One region of the Nocardioides sp. Root151 genome, then DNA from elsewhere that is predicted to be linked to it. Evidence: predicted binding sites of a transcription regulator. Region 1 holds the regulator's gene; the other holds the start of a gene.
What was found. The regulator LexA, encoded in region 1, represses DNA repair genes until DNA is damaged. The targets are predictions, from matches to a motif close to TCGAACANNTGTTCGA.
Positions count from the first base shown of each region.

Region 1 (7,823 bases):
CAGTGACGACACGGTGGCCGCCAGCCTCGGCAACGAGCTGAAGGAGAAGGCGTTGCTGGCCTTCTTCATCGCGCTGATCGCGCAGATGATCTACCTCGCGTTCCGGTTCCACTGGACCTTTGCCGTCTCGGCGGTGGGCGCGATGTTCCACGACGTGCTGATCGTGACCGGCATCTTCGCCTGGCTCGACAAGCCGATCGACGGCATCTTCCTGGCCTCCGCGTTGACCATCGTCGGACTGTCGGTCAACGACACCGTGGTCGTCTTCGACCGCATTCGAGAACGATGGCAGGGCACCAGAACAGGCACCTTCGCCGAGGTCAGCAACACGGCCTGCATCGAGACCATGCCGCGCACGATCAACACCGGTCTCGGCGCCATGTTCATCCTCGGTGCCCTGGCGGTGCTCGGTGGCGATTCGCTGCAGGACTTCGCGATCGCACTGCTCCTCGGCCTGATCATCGGTACCTACTCGTCCGTCTTCTCCGCGACCCCGGCACTGATCCTGCTGCAGAAGGTCGCGCCGTTCTCGCGTGAGAAGAAGGAGCGCAAGGTCCGCGATGCACAGGACTCCGGCGCCGTCGTCTGAGGCACGGGAGCGAGGGACGAGCGGTTCGTGGTGAAGCGACCGACAGAGCCGTCGTCCGACCCTTGTCGGTGCCGGCGGTTAGGGTTTCCGGGTGCCTGAAAGCCCCGATTCCCTGACCCCCGTTGCCGCCCTCCTCGGTGAAGCCGTCGAGGCACTCGGCGGTCAGGAGCGCCCGGGCCAGGTGCAGATGGCCGAGGCCGTCGCCCGGGCGATGGCCGACGACGAGCACCTGCTCGTCCAGGCGGGCACCGGCACCGGAAAGTCGCTGGCCTACCTGGTGCCGAGCCTGCTCCACAAGAAGCGCGTGGTGGTCGCCACGGCGACCCTCGCGCTGCAGCACCAGCTCGTCGAGCGCGACATCCCGCGGCTGGTCGATGCGCTGAAGGCCAAGCCCGGCATCGACACGTCGTACGCCGTCCTCAAGGGCCGCTCCAACTACGCCTGCCTCCACCGGGTGCGCGAGGGCGCGCCCGACGACCAGGGCGCCCTGGTCGAGTTGCCCACCGGGTCGATGGGCGCCGAGGTCATCAAGCTGCGCGAGTGGGCCGAGGAGGAGGCGAAGTCCGGCGGCACCGGCGAGAAGGACAACGCGCCCCGCCACACCGAGAAGGTCTGGCGCCAGGTCGCGGTCAGCGCCCGCGAGTGCCTCAGTCGCGCGAAGTGCCCCTTCGGGGAGGAGTGCTTCGCCGAGGCTGCGCGCGACCGGGCCGCGCAGAGCCAGCTGATCGTGACCAACCACAGCCTGTTGGCCATCGACGCCATCGAAGGCGTCCCGATGATCCCCGACTACGACGTGGTCGTGGTCGACGAGGCCCACGAGGTGACCGCCCGCGTCACGCAGGCAGCCACCGACGAGCTGAGTGTCAGTGACGTCGAGCGGGCCGCGCGACGTGCCCAGCGGTACGTCGACGGCGACGAGGCCAACGAGCTCGACGACGCTGCCGGGGCGTTGAAGGACGCCCTCGAACGCACCGAGGCCGGGCGCATCGACCGCGTCGACGAGCAGCTCGCCGACGCCTTGGTGCTGTTGCGCGACGGGGCGCGGGCGTGCCTGGGCGCGATGCCCAAGGAGTCCGACGACCCCGACCCCGGCAAGAACCAGGCCAAGGCCGGCGTGCAGGAGATCTTCGCCACCGCCGAACGCATGGCCGCCGACCTCGAGTCCGACGTGCTGTGGCGCAACGACCGCGAGCCGCAACGCGGCGGGCCGCAGCTGTGCGTGGCACCGCTCCAGGTGTGGGGTCCGATGCGCGACAAGCTGCTCACCGACAAGACCGTGGTCTTCACGTCCGCCACGCTGATGTTGGGGGGCGACTTCACCACCGTCGCCTCCTCACTGGGTCTCAAGCCCACCGAGCGCATCGCGTCCACCGAGGTCGTCGAACGCACCGACGAGGTGCTGCCCTGGCGCGGCATCGACGTCGGCTCGCCGTTCAACTACGGCCAACAGGCGATCCTCTACGTCGCCCGCCACCTGCCGCCGCCCGGGCGCGACGGCCTGGGCAAGGCCCAGCTCGACGAGATCGTCGACCTGATCGACGCCGCCGACGGCCGCACCCTCGGCTTGTTCTCCAGCAAGCGGGCCGCCGAGGCCGCAGCCGAAGAGGTCCGCAAGAGGCTGCCGCACCTGACCACGCTTGCCCAGGGCGAGGCCCAGCTGGCCGAGCTGCAGAAGCAGTTCGTCGCCGACCCGCACACCTGCCTGTTCGGCACGTTGAGCCTCTGGCAGGGCCTCGACGTCCCCGGCGACACGTGCCAGCTCGTGCTGATCGACCGCATCCCGTTCCCGCGTCCCGACGACCCGCTGATGTCGGCGCGCCAGAAGGCCGCCGACCGGTCAGGAGGCAACGGGTTCATGCAGGTCGCCGCGACACATGCGGCACTGCTGCTGGCGCAGGGCTCGGGCCGGTTGATCCGCACCCACACCGACCGGGGCGTGGTCGCCGTACTCGACCCGCGGCTGGTGACCGCGCGCTACGGCAACTTCCTCAAGGCCAGCCTTCCACCCATGTGGGCGACCACCGACCCGCAGATCGCCCGCAACGCGCTCAAGCGCCTCGCGGCCGACTGAGCCCAGACTCAGCTCAGCGCACGCCGCAACGCGAGCGGAACTTCACGCGGTAGTTGCCCAGGCTGCCGTAGTCGCTGTAGCCGGTGCTGCGCGGATCGCGTGCCCCGACGCCGTCGACCCGCACGTAGTAGGTGCCGGCTGCCCGGGTGGCGAGGTAGGTCGCGTCGAGGCCGGTCGGCGAGCCCGAGGCCGCCGACAGTGGGTTGCGTCGCGCCAGCACCCGGCCACTGCGGTTGAGCAGGGTCAGCGACACGTCGAGGTTCGGGCTGTACGGCGCGTTGGCGACCTGGACGCTCAGCCGGGCGCGGCACGTCGTACGCAGGCGGAACACGTCGGTGTCGTTGCGCTTGCCGATCACTCCGGGTCGGGCGACACCGGCGCGCAGCACGGTGGCTCGGCTCAGCCGGTAGGCGTGGTCGTCCGCGCGGTACGGGGCCCCGTAGGCACGCATCACGGAGAGGTCGTTCTCGCGTTCGGTGGCGCCGGTGTACTCGCCACGGCTCCACTGGGTGAGCGGGCGCATCGAGGAGCCCATGATCGGAGCCCAGATGCCGTGGCCGGAGTAGTAGGCGTCGCCGTTCTTGCCGTCGTGGCTCAGCCCCAGGGTGTGCCCGGCCTCGTGGGCGACCACGAGGCCCATCTGCTGGGGACGGTTGTCGACCTCACGCGGGAAGACCCAGAAGACGCGGGCGTTGTTGGCCGCCGCGTAGGGAAAGACTCCGACGAACGCGACACCGGCACAGCCCGGGCCACCGCAGACCTGGTTGCGGACCGTGGTCGAGCGGGTGATCACCGCGTGCACGCCGTACGTCGCATCGGCCGAGCCCGAGCGGGTCAGCGCACCCGCGTCCGGAAGCTCGGTGGTGACGTCGACCTGGAACGGCGCGTAGTCCTCCGCGGTCCGGCGCCACGTGCTCTGGATCGCCCGGAGCTCGCCGGCGCTGAACCCGGAACGGCCGTCGGTGTCGAAACCCGCGGCGTCGTAGCAGCGCGGACGCAGACCGTCGCTCCACTCGGAGTCGCAGACCTGCTCGCCGTTGAAGTCGAGGTAGATCGTGCGACGCGACCCGGGACGCGAGTGCAGCCGGAACGTCTGGGACAGCGGCGCCGAGGCGCGGGCCACCGGTTCGTTGCCGGCCTCTTCGCCGGAGCCCTCGAAGGTGTCGGCGTAGTAGAGCCGGTCGCCGGCGGTCAGTCGGGCGGCCGGGTCCTCGGTGAGCAGGCCCTTGACCTCCTCGGTCGCCTGCCCGGCCAGCCGCGCCGCGGTCGAGAGCTCGGAGTCATCGACGCGCTGGCCGTCGGCCGAGGTGAACTCGTGGTCTCCGTCGGTGCTGCCCGTCGCTGGTACGGCGGCCAGGCCGCCCAGGGCGAGGGCGCACACGGCGGTCAGGGTCAGCGTTGTGGTCCGGAGCATTGGGCGATTCTCCCACGATTGATTTGCGGCACGCTGCGGGCGGTCGGGCCTCATTGCAAGACCTTGTAGAACACCTTGATGAGGAACTTCTTGACGTCGTAGCGGCCTCCGACCAAGGTCCTGTAGGAGGTCGCTGTGGTCAGCCCAGCACGTAGTAGTAGAGCGAGAGTTTGTAGGACTTCACGTCATAGCGCTGGCCGTACCCCGTGGCCACCACCCAGTAGACGTAACCGTTGCCATAGCGCATCCGCGTGGCACTGGCCGTGCCGCCGTGGTGCCATCCGAGGCGTGAGGACAGTGCTCGTCCGGTGATGGGCTCAGCTGTGGTGTTGTTGATCAGCCACAGGGAGGCCCGATGCCCCGCCGAGGGGTTCACGGCCGCCCCGTAGGCCTGGACGGAGAATCCCTCGTACTTGAAGGCGCCCGGGATCAGGGCGCCGTGCAGCCCGATCGCGGTCCTGTCGTTGAGGGTGCGGCCGACGCAGCGCGACTTGCTGTAGTAGCCCACCGAGCCGGTCATCCGGCGCAGGCCAGGCCTGCGCAACGAGGAGCACCTGCCTGACCAGTTGTCCTTCAGGGATGCCTGAGCCGACACCGTCCGCGTCCAGTGCTTGCGGATGAGTCGCTTGGACGAGACCACCACCGGGGCGCCGATGAAGACTGACGAGTTCCCGAGCTCGTCGGTGAGGGTGATCCGGAATCGGTAGGTGCCCGCAACGGCGTACGCTCCGCTGGTTGTGCGACCGTTCCAACGGAACCAAGAGGGGCTGGCGGGGAGATTGCGCACGACGGTGCCACCGGAATTGAGGACCGCGACCCGGATCGTGCTGACCTCGGACTCTTGGTCGATGGTCGGCCTCAGTGTGACTGTGTCGCGATAGCCGTCGACGTACGGGAAGAAGCCGGTGAGACTGCGAGACACGCTGGTCACGCTGGGTGCGGTCACGTCGATGTCCAACCCCACGAAGGCAACTCCGGTGAAGTCGTGGCCATGATCGGAGGCGCTCGTCGTCACCCGGATTCGGTGATCCCCGGTCGACGGGGTGACGCCCAAGGCGGTGGGATCGACGGTTATCTCGGCGTCGCCACTCGCGTCCAGGGTGACCGGCTGTGAGTCGGTCAGCACGGCACCAGCGATGGTCTCCAGCTGCCAGGTGGCGACCTGACCGGGGAGCCCCTCGGTCTCGACGGTGGCCGTCGCCCTGTCGAGTCGTCCGTCCCCGTTGGGGCTCAGAATGTAGGGGTTGATGTCGTAGACCGATACGGCCAGGTTGCGGCGTGCGGTCAGCGCGGCGCTGGCGTTCTCGTTCGCACACATGCTGTAGAACGTGGCGCTGGTGTCACGGATGCATCGGCGGACGACGAGCTCTCCGGAGGCGACGTCGGCGTAGGGAGACGCGGTCAGCTGCCGTGGCTGGTCGCGAACCAGCGCCGGCCCTTGGGCCTGGTTCGCCCAGAGGAGGCTGAGCTCTCCCGGTCCGTCGTCGTGGACGGTCACGCTTGGCAGGGCCTCGGATCGGAGGTCGACGAAGACCGGTTCGGTAGGGGCGTCCCAGGTGACGGGGTTGGAGACGTCGAGGGTGGCAGTGTCGGTCGGCGTGCTCAGGCAGGTGGACGGTGTGCTCGTGCCACAGGGGGCGACCGTGATGACCGTTCCGGCGTCGAGGCCGAAGCTCGGCAGGGTCCAGCGAGCCACGCCGTCGACCGGATCACCGTTCGTGTAGTCGGCGATCATCTGCTTCCTGGTCTGGGCCCCGGAGCGGAAGGTGACCATGGCGTTGTCAGTGCCGGTCAGGGCCACCTCGATCGAGAGGTCGCCGCTGACCTGGTCACCCGTGGTGGGCGTGATCAGGGTGGCGTTCAGGTCTTCCGCCTGGGCGGGGGCGCCGGCCAGGCCGACGAGACCGCTGCCCACGACACTGGCGGCGAGAAGGGTGGCGAAGAGGCGTGGTGCGCGCATGGTTCCCCCGAACACAAACGTGGCGGAGAGCTCCGCCGATCTGGATGTCCCGAGACCGGAACCGCGGACACTTTATGTCACGAAACGTGCGGTGTGCGACGAAATCACGAAAGGCGTCGTACGACGACCGCGCGGTCGACGTACGACGCCTTTGTGGTGGCTGGTTCAGACGCGGCGCAGGACCGCGGTGACGATGCCGAGGATCGAGGCGTTGGTGCCGTCGATCGGGTCGTAGGCGTCGTTGTGCGGCATCAGCCAGACCTGGCCGTCCTTGCGCTGCAGGGTCTTGACGGTGGCCTCGCCGTCGATGAGAGCGGCCACGATCTCGCCGTTGCGTGCGGTCTGCTCCTGGCGGACCACGACGTAGTCGCCGCTGCAGATGGCGGCGTCGATCATCGAGTCGCCGGAGACCTCGAGCATGAACAGGGTGCCCTCGCCCACCAGGGTCTTGGGCAGCGGGAAGATCTCCTCGACCCGCTCCTCGGCCAGGATCGGGCCACCAGCGGCGATGCGGCCCACCATCGGCACGTAGGTGGCGGCCGGCATGGCGTCACCGATGCCGGTCTCGTCGATGTGCGACTCGTCTGCCGCGCTGATCGAACGGCGCGCGGCGAGCACCTCGGGCAGGAACACCTCGAGGGCACGAGGACGGTTGGGGTCGCGCTTGATGAAGCCCTTGGCCTCGAGCACCTTGAGCTGGTGGGAGACCGAGGACGAGCTGGTCAACCCGACCACCTCGCCGATCTCGCGCATGCTCGGCGGGTAGCCGCGTCGCTCGAGGGAATCACGGATCGTGTTCAGGATGCGCTGCTGGCGGGGGGTGAGGCCCGTTGCGTCCGGGGGGCCGTCGGGGAACTCGGCGACGTTGTCCTTCGATGCCATCGGGGTGCCTTCCGCAGTGCTGTTCCTGGTGGGTTTTCAACGTAGCCCCAAAACCCGACGGCTTCAAACACCTGTTCGAACGTGTCGCAAAGGTTTTCGAGCAGTTTCTCGGGTCGGGTCTCGGGAGTTCGGGGAGCGCAAAGGGCGGGCCTCCGTGGTGGAGTCCCGCCCTTTGTCTTCCCCATCCGCAGGCCGGGGTCGAGGCGACCTGCGGAAATTTCAGTGGCGTCCTGGCTCAGTCGAGCGGGACGTAGATCTGCTGGCCGGCGACCAGCATCGAGGAGTCGAGCGCGTTGAGCTGCTTGATGGTGTGCACCATGTCGCGCACCTCGCCGTCGTCGGCCACGTCGGCGGCGATCGCCCAGAGCGTGTCGCCGGGCTGGACCGTCACTGCGCGGGTTGGCTGGTCGACGCCGGCGTGGTTGGTGGCCATCGACGAGGTGCCGAGGAAGACCGCGGCGGCGAGCACGAAAAGCATCGCCGCGACGAAGACGACCAGCCGGCCGCGCTGCGTGAGGCGGACCTGGTTGCGGGCGCCGTGCTGCGCAGGGCGCATCGGCGTCTGGATGGCGGGGCTCAGGGTCATCGTGCTCATCGGGACCTCCGGGGGAAGGGGGTGGTCTGTGTCAGACGAATGTCTACAGACGACCACCGACAACGGACTTCCGGAGCGGAGGATCGATCAGACGTTCGATCGAACACATGTACGACGGTAGAGCATGTGTTCGAACGAATCAAGAGAGCGGCCGAACAAATGTTCGACGTGTCGCGGGGCGGGTCAGGGAACCCGTCAGCGGACCCGGATCACCTTCGACTGGGCCTGCCGGCACAGTCCCTGGGTGAGGAATGTCGGCTTGATCAGCGCGTAGAACTTGCCGGGCTTGCGCCTGGCGCGGGGCAGCGTCCA
Region 1 covers NZ_LMGG01000007.1:380,411-388,233, forward strand. Annotated here, with positions in the region: gene secD (protein translocase subunit SecD) at 1-589, shown strand, start outside; gene ASD66_RS19435 (ATP-dependent DNA helicase) at 681-2,660, shown strand; gene ASD66_RS19440 (zinc-dependent metalloprotease family protein) at 2,674-4,074, opposite strand; gene ASD66_RS19445 (FlgD immunoglobulin-like domain containing protein) at 4,214-6,034, opposite strand; gene lexA (transcriptional repressor LexA) at 6,200-6,916, opposite strand; gene ASD66_RS19455 (LysM peptidoglycan-binding domain-containing protein) at 7,152-7,511, opposite strand; gene ASD66_RS19460 (thrombospondin type 3 repeat-containing protein) at 7,707-7,823, opposite strand, start outside.

Region 2 (7,823 bases), on a different contig from region 1:
GAGGAGGCTCATGCGGCGCAGCCTATTGCCGTTGCCACTCCCGACGCGGCATTGATCGACCTGTCGTGAGTTCTGGTCGACCCGTCGTGAGTTTCTGTGCGCCGCGTGAACTGGCGACAGGTCGACGTGAACTGGCGACAGGTCGACCTGAACTGGCGACGGGTCGACGTGAACTGGCGACGGGTCGACGTGAACTGGCGACAGGTCGACGTGAACTGTCGACAGGTCAGTGGGCGGCGAACTGGACCCAGAGGGTGAAGCGGTCGGCGCGGTAGGTCGAGCGTGAGACCTCGACCGCCTTGTCGTCCATGAACGCCCGCCGCGCCACGCGCAGCACCGGCGATCCGGCGGCGATGCCGAGCAGGTCGGACTCCTCGGCCGTGGCGATCGCGGCGCTGACGGAGTCCTCGGCCCAGGTCGGACGCAGGCCGCGGTCCTCGAGCTCGGCGTAGAGGCTCACCGGCAGTGCGGCCTGCAGGAAGCCGGGCAGCAGCACCTCGGAGAGGTAGGCGTTCTCGATGCACATCGTCTCGCCGTCGGCACGCCGCAGCCGCTGCCAGCGGATCACGGCGTCGCCCTCACTGATCGTCAGCGCGCGCGCCACGCCGGGGCCGGCCTTCTCGAGCCTGGCGACGAGGGTCTGCGACTCCGCGAGGAGGCCGCGGCTGCTCATCTCGTCGGTGAAGCTGCGCAGCTCCCCGACGCGGGTCCGGGGCTCGCTGACGAAGGTGCCCTTGCCGGGGATCCGGTCGAGCAGGCCCTCGGCGACCAGCGCCTCGATGGCCTGACGGACCGTCATCCGGGCCACGCCGAACCGCTGCACCAGCTCGCGCTCGGAGGGCGCCGGCGACCCGGCGGGCAGGCCGTGGATGAGGTCGCGCACGTATTCGCGCACCGCGACGTGCTTGCGCGGCGGCGCGGTCGTGAAGTCGAGGGCCTGGTCCACGTCGCGAGTGTCGCAGCGCCCGCGCCCGCCTCTCCGGCGTTTGCGGTGAAGATGACCCGTTGGGACTACGGAGTCTGACTGTTCGGCTGGGGCAGGTCGTCCCGGGAGACACGACCCCCTCGGGCTACTCGGTGGCGATCGCCCGCAGCACGTCGAGCTTCGCCGCACGCCGGGCCGGGAACACCGCGGCGAGTACGCCGAGCACCCCGGAGGCGACCACGAAGACGACCAGCAGCCCCCACGGGATCGAGAGCTCGGTGAGCCCCTGGTCGGCCAGCGCCCACACCAGCGTGGACCCGAAGACCACGCCCATCACCATGCCGAGCAGGGCACCGAAGACCGCGACGACCACCGACTCGAGCCGGATCATCGTGCGCAGCTGGCGCCGGCTGAGGCCGACCGCGCGGAGCAGGCCGACCTCGCGGGTGCGCTCGATGACCGAGAGGCTCAACGTGTTGACGACGCCGAGGATCGCGATGATCACCGACAGTCCGAGCAGCCCGTAGATCATGTAGAGGAACTGGTTGATCTGGGTCTTCTGCTCGTCGGCGTACCCCTCGGGGTCCTTGACGGTGACGGTCGGAAGGTCCTTGGTGATCTCGTCGATCTGGTCCTTCAGGTCGTCGGTCGAGGCGCCGTCCTTCTTGGTCACGAAGACCATCGAGTCGAGCGGCACGAGGCCGCCCTTGGTGAGCGTGTCGGGGGTGACGAGGTAGTTGCCGGGCACCACGCCGACGCCGTCGAAGATCGCGACGACCTCGAGTTTCACCTTGCCTGCCTGGAAGTCGAGGGTGACCGAGTCGCCGATGGAGAGCCCCTTGTCCTCGGCCTGCCCTTCGGCGACAGCCGCCTTGCCGGGGCCGAGATCGGCAAGGTTGCCCGACGAGACCGGGATGCGGAAGGCGAACTTGATGTCCTGTGCGCGCATCGCGGCGGCGTAGACGGTGCTCCCCTTGACCTTGGGGTAGCCCTGGCGCACCGAGGCCACACCCTCGACGGTGTCGAGCTTGCGGACCTGACGGGCCACGTCGGGCGAGAACGGCTGGCCCACCACGTTGGAGACGATGAACTGCGAGGTCAGCGACGTGCCGATCGCGGCATCGGTCGACGCCGACGCCGACGCCCCGAAGATCGACATCATCGACATCAGGGCCAGGCCGATCATCAGTGCGCTGGCGGTCGCGCCGGTGCGGCGCGGGTTGCGCAGCGTGTTCTGCGCGGCGAGGTTGCCGACACTGCCGAACAGCCTGCGGTAGATCGCGCCGAAGAGGGTGAGCAGCGGCCGGCCGAGCAGCGCGCTCATCAGCGCCACGCCGATCAGGATCAGCAGGATGCCGCCACCGATCAGCACCAGTCCGAGCGTGCCGGACCCGATCAGTCCACCGGCCATGCCCGCGGCGCCCAGCACCACCAGCACGGTGCCGACGACCATCCGCTTGCGCAGGGTCGCCTCGGGCAGAGCGACGTCGTCGCGGAGCGCCGCGATCGGCGGGATGCGGGATGCGCGTACGGCGGGCAGCACCGCGGCGATCGTGGTGACGACCAGCCCGACGGCGTACGACCAGAAGACGGTCCAGCCGGTGACCGGGAACTCGGCGCCCCCGAGGTCGAGCCCGAACTGCCCGAACAGGAATCTCAGGAACAACGCGAGCAGGTAGCCCACTCCGAGCCCGAGGGTCGACCCGACCAGCCCGACCACGACCGCCTCGCTGATCACCGACCGGTTGACCTGCCCGCGCGAGGCGCCGAGGGCCCGCAGCAGGGCGAGCTCGCGGCTGCGCTGGGCGACCAGGATCGAGAAGGTGTTGATGATCAGGAAGACGCCGACCACCAGGGCGACGCCGGCGAAGACCAGCAGGAACGTCTTCAGGAAGCCCAGGATCTCGTCGAGGCTGGCCTGGTTCTCCTCGACCGCGTCGTCACCGGTGCGCGCCTCGACTCCCTTGGGCAGCACCTTCTGGGCGGCGTCGCGCAGCTGGGTCTGGGAGACCCCGTCGGCGGCGTTCAGTGAGATGGAGGTGTAGACGTCGCGGCCGCCGAAGAACTTCTTCTGGAGGAACTTCGTGTCGAAGACGGTCAGGGTCGCGCCGTTGAGGCCGCCGGAGCCGAACTCGACGAGCCCGGTCAGCTTCGCCTTCATCGTCGGCGGGGTGGCGCCGGTGGCCAGCGTGACGGTGTCGCCGATGTCGTAGTCGGCCTTCTTGGCGGCGTCGACGTCGATCGCGATCTCGTCGGGGCCGTCGGGCAGCTCACCCTTGGCGGTGACCAGCACCGGGTTGCCGTTCATCGAGGTCGCCGTGGTCGGGTTGAAGGCGAGCCCGGGCGGGCCGCTGCCACCGACCACCTTGCCGTTGTTGCCGATGATGAAGACCGACTGCAGCACGTTCTGCGGGTGCGCCGACTCGACCTCGGGCAGCTTCTCGAGGTCGGCGACGACGGAGGCGGGAATCGTGCGGTTGTCCTGCATGGAGTCGAAGTCGCCCGCGCCGGCGTACGCGATCTCGACGTCGGCCGTGGAGCCCTCGATGATGTCGTCGAACGCCCCGCCCATCGCGTCGGTGAAGATCATCGTGCCGGACACGAACGCGACGCCGAGCACGATCGCGAAGGCGGAGAGCATCAGCCGCACCTTGCGGGCCAGCAGGTTGCGCCAGGTGACCTTGAACATCGTCGGTCAGGCCTCGAGCTCGCGGGCGGTGAGCTCCTGCATCTTGCCGAGGATCTGCTCCCGGTCGGGGTCGCGCAGCTCGTCGACGATGCGACCGTCGGCGAGGAAGACGACGCGGTCGGTGTACGCCGCCGCCACGGGGTCGTGGGTGACCATCACGATCGTCTGGCCGTAGTCGTCGACGCTGGTGCGCAGCAACCCGAGCACCTCGGCGCCCGACTTCGAGTCGAGGTTGCCGGTCGGCTCGTCGGCGAACATGATGCTCGGCCGACTGGCCAGGGCACGCGCCACCGCGACGCGTTGCTGCTGGCCGCCGGAGAGCTCGTTCGGCTTGTGGCCGAGCCGGTCGCCGAGGTCGACGGTCGAGATCACCGTGTCGTACCACTCGGGGTCGGGCTTGCGACCGGCGATCGCCATCGGCAGCTTGATGTTCTCCTCGGCGGTCAGCGTCGGCACGAGGTTGTAGGACTGGAAGACGAAGCCGATCTCGTCGCGCCGCAACCGGGTGAGCTCCTTGTCGCCCATGCCGCTGAGCTGGTGCTCGCCGATGTGGACGGTGCCGCTGTCTGCGGTGTCGAGCGCCGCACAGCAGTGCATCAGCGTCGACTTGCCCGAACCGCTCGGGCCCATCACCGCGGTGAACTCCCCCGCGGCGAGGTCGAGCGTGACATCGTCGAGCGCCTTGATCAGGGCCTGGCCGGTGCCGTAGGTCTTGGTCAGGTTCTGCACGCGTGCCGCGGGCGCGGAGCCATTCGTCATGGGCTCCAACCTAGGGGATCGCGGGGCCGGGCTCCCACTGCTTTTGGCAGGTTCCGGGGGTGGTTCAGGGACTTCCCCGACTTCGAACGCCTGTTCGATGAATCTGCTAGCCTTGCACGCATGAGCGTCGAGTTCCAGGCCAACCTGTTCGACGTGGCCACCGCGCCGTCCGTCGGTGGTCTGGCGCCTGCTCGGCGTACGACGCTCTCGCGTGGCGCCTGGGTCGACGTACGACCGAACTGGATCGCCGGCGCCGACGACGTCTTCACCGCACTGGTCGAGACGGTGCCGTGGCGCGCGGAGCGGCGCGAGATGTGGGACCGGGTCGTCGACGTGCCGCGTCTGGTCCACACGTACGGCGTGGGCGAGCCGCTGCCCCACGCCGTCCTCGGATCAGCCCGTGACGCGTTGAGTGCGCACTACCTGCCCGAGCTGGGTGAGCCGTTCGAGACCGCCGGATGCTGCTACTACCGCGACGGTCGCGACTCAGTGGCCTGGCACGGCGACACCATCGGTCGTGGACGACATGAGGACACCATGGTCGCGATCGTCTCCTTCGGCGACCCACGCAAGCTGATGCTGCGCCCGCGCGGCGGTGGACCGTCGGTGTCGTTCACGATGGGGCACGGCGACCTGCTGGTGATGGGCGGATCCTGCCAGCGCACCTGGGAGCACTGCGTGCCCAAGACGGCGCACGCGGGACCTCGCATCTCGGTGCAGTTCCGGCCCCTCAACGTGTTCTGACGACGACTCAGATCCCGTGGCGGCGCATGGCCTCCTTGGCTTCGTCCACACGCTTGTCGATGTCTGTCTCGACGTCGGCGGACCCCTGGATCAGTGACGCCACGTCGAGGTCGCTCTGCACCCCGTTCTCCGCCCAGATCTCACGCACGCGGACCGCGGCGTTCTGGGTCGCCACTCGGGAGGCCTCCACGATCGCCTCGGCCAGGTCCTCGCTGGGCATCCGCATGGCCTTCGGGTCGAGGTGTACGCCGACCAGGGAACCGGTCGCCGTCACGGTGACCTTGATGTGTCCCTCGGCCACCTCACCCTCGACCTGCAGCTCGGCCACTTCCCTTGCCACGGCCTTGGTCTTCTCGACCTGCGCAGTCATCTGCTCCAGCATGCGCTTCATGTCGGTTTCGGGCTTGATCACTGCACTCTCCTAGATGTCCGCGGCCCAGTCGATCCGGGGCAGCTGCTCGAAGTGGGGTTGGGCCTGGTTGCCCGGCTGGTTGATCTGGAAGCCGTCGGCATTGTTGGCCTGCTCGTTGAGGTTCTTGATGAGGTCGAAGACCAGGCCGCCGATGCCGATGACGGTCGCGATCGTGCCCAGGGTCAACCCCAGACCGGCCAGCTGCTTGATCGGCTGGATCACCGCGGATGCGCCGGGAATCAGCTCGAGCGCGGTGAGCGTGATCAGGAGCGCCAGGGTGCCCACGACAATGCCGAACATGAGGTCCTCGGAGGTCCCGATCGCGTCCACCACGTTGTCGAAGGTCGTCTCGACGCCCTGGAGGCTCTGGATCAGCAGGTCGAGGTTGCTGTCGTAGAGCAGCTTCCAGCTGTCGTAGGCCTCGCGGGCCGTCTCGCTGCTCGGCCAGGCGTCGTTGAGGCCGGACAGCTTGGCGGCGAGCTCGTTCTTCGCCATCTGCGAATCCATCCGGGCCGACCCCCAGGCACTGAAGGCCCGCGAGAGCGCGGCGTCGTCGGGCTGCACAACGGCCCACGCCGTCATCGCGCCGAGGGCCGTGGGCGCCAGTGCCGAGCAGCCGACGATGGTGGCGCCGGTCAACGACCACATCACCAGCAGCCCGACCTCCGCCCCGACAACGGCGATCTGGCCGCCCGTCGAGTCGCCGGTGCCGTCGATGTTGGTCGGTGGCAGCTCTGGCAGCGATGCGTTCACCGTGTTCACCGCCTCGGCCGAGCCGTAGGCGCGGGCGACATCGCCCAGGCCACGGGCCAGGTTGAGGGTCGCCTCCGTGCCCTGCTCCGTCGCCGTACCCATGAAGGCGCGCGCCCCTTCATAGCTCGAGCTGACGAACGCGCTCGGCAGGATGCCGAAGGCCAGCGGTTGCAGTGGACACTCGTTGGCCACCGTGTGGTGAGCACGTTGCACGTAGGCGTGTGGTTCAGCTGCGACCTTCTTGGCGATCGCGAGCACCTGGTCGGGATTGACTTCACCCATGGTCTGCTCCTCTCATCCGTTGCGCACGTCCTACCCCGAAGTGCGGGACCTAACCGCCCGGGATTCGAGCGCCTCGTGCGTGGGTACGGTCAGGTCATGGAATCGGGTTCGCGAACGCTCTACCGCGTGGCGACCCGGAGCGCCCTCAAGGCCCATGCCCTGGCGCTGGTGTTGCTGCTGATCGGAGCGGCCGCCCTGGTCGGTGCGGTCACGGTCTGGACGGGTGACCTCTGGACCGGCCTGATCGGGCGGAAGGAGCTGTCCGACGCCGGCGAGTGGGTGCGCACCGAACCGACGACCGCGGTGCGGGTGGTCTGGAGTCTGGGCCTCGGAGTGTGCGGCACCCTGCTGACTGCGGGAGGCATCGCAGTCGTCGTGCAGACCCGCCGCAGTACGACGGGACGCTACGGGCTGGTGGTCGGCAGCGACGGCCTCCGTGTCGAGTCGAGCACCACGAGGTTCACCACGACCTGGCAGCGAATCCAGGACGTGGCGGTTGCCGATGAGGAACCGGGACGAACCCTGGTCGTCACGTGCGCGGGGACGGACCTCGCCGACCACCTCGGACCCAAGGAGGTGGCCCGCCGCGAGCGGCAGCTGCGTGACCTCCTCCATCCGCGGGTGACCAGGGCGGAGAGCGGCGAGGTCGTCCGCTTGAGCCCGCTGAGCGCCCTGGGCGTGCGGGAGTCAGAGTTCCTGGACGACGTACGCCGCCACGTGGCCGCGCGCGACTGACGGTCTTTCGGTGGTCGAGTGCCGCCGAGGAACGAGGCGGTGCATCGAGACCAGACTCGCCTCGAAGCCACTCCCCCCGAGACGGAGTGGCTTCGAGACGGCGCTGGCGCCGCCTCCTCAACCAGCGAGGCGAAGAGTCACAGTGGGCGGAGCTGGGTGATGGTCCAGGCGCCGTCGACCTTGCGCGCCTCGATGGACAGCTGTGCGGCGGAGATGCTGGCCTCCTTGTCGTCGACCCGCTTGCTGGTCTGGTCGAGGAAGACCAGCAGCGTGGCCCTGTCGTCGTTGAGCTCCTTGACCGCAGCGGCCTGCACCTGGGCGGTGAGCACCAGCTTCTGCCCGGGCGCCTTCTCCTGGAGGTTCTTCAGGAGTACGTCGTACTCCTTGCGCGCGTCACCGGTGAGCACGTTGTCGACAATCTTCTGCGAGACCGACTGGTCGGCGTAGTCATAGCTGAGCACTCCGGTCAGCGCCCGCGACACCTCGGTCGAGACCTCGCTGGTCGCGGCCTTGTCAGTCAGCGC
Region 2 covers NZ_LMGG01000001.1:721,074-728,896, forward strand. Annotated here, with positions in the region: gene ASD66_RS03415 (copper homeostasis protein CutC) at 1-12, opposite strand, end outside; gene ASD66_RS03420 (GntR family transcriptional regulator) at 227-946, opposite strand; gene ASD66_RS03425 (ABC transporter permease) at 1,071-3,614, opposite strand; gene ASD66_RS03430 (ABC transporter ATP-binding protein) at 3,621-4,373, opposite strand; gene ASD66_RS03435 (alpha-ketoglutarate-dependent dioxygenase AlkB) at 4,494-5,117, shown strand; gene ASD66_RS03440 (YbaB/EbfC family nucleoid-associated protein) at 5,125-5,529, opposite strand; gene ASD66_RS03445 (hypothetical protein) at 5,539-6,564, opposite strand; gene ASD66_RS03450 (hypothetical protein) at 6,661-7,299, shown strand; gene ASD66_RS03455 (hypothetical protein) at 7,437-7,823, opposite strand, start outside.
Region 2: the regulator LexA is predicted to act here: its motif matches at 4,456-4,471, upstream of ASD66_RS03435 (alpha-ketoglutarate-dependent dioxygenase AlkB).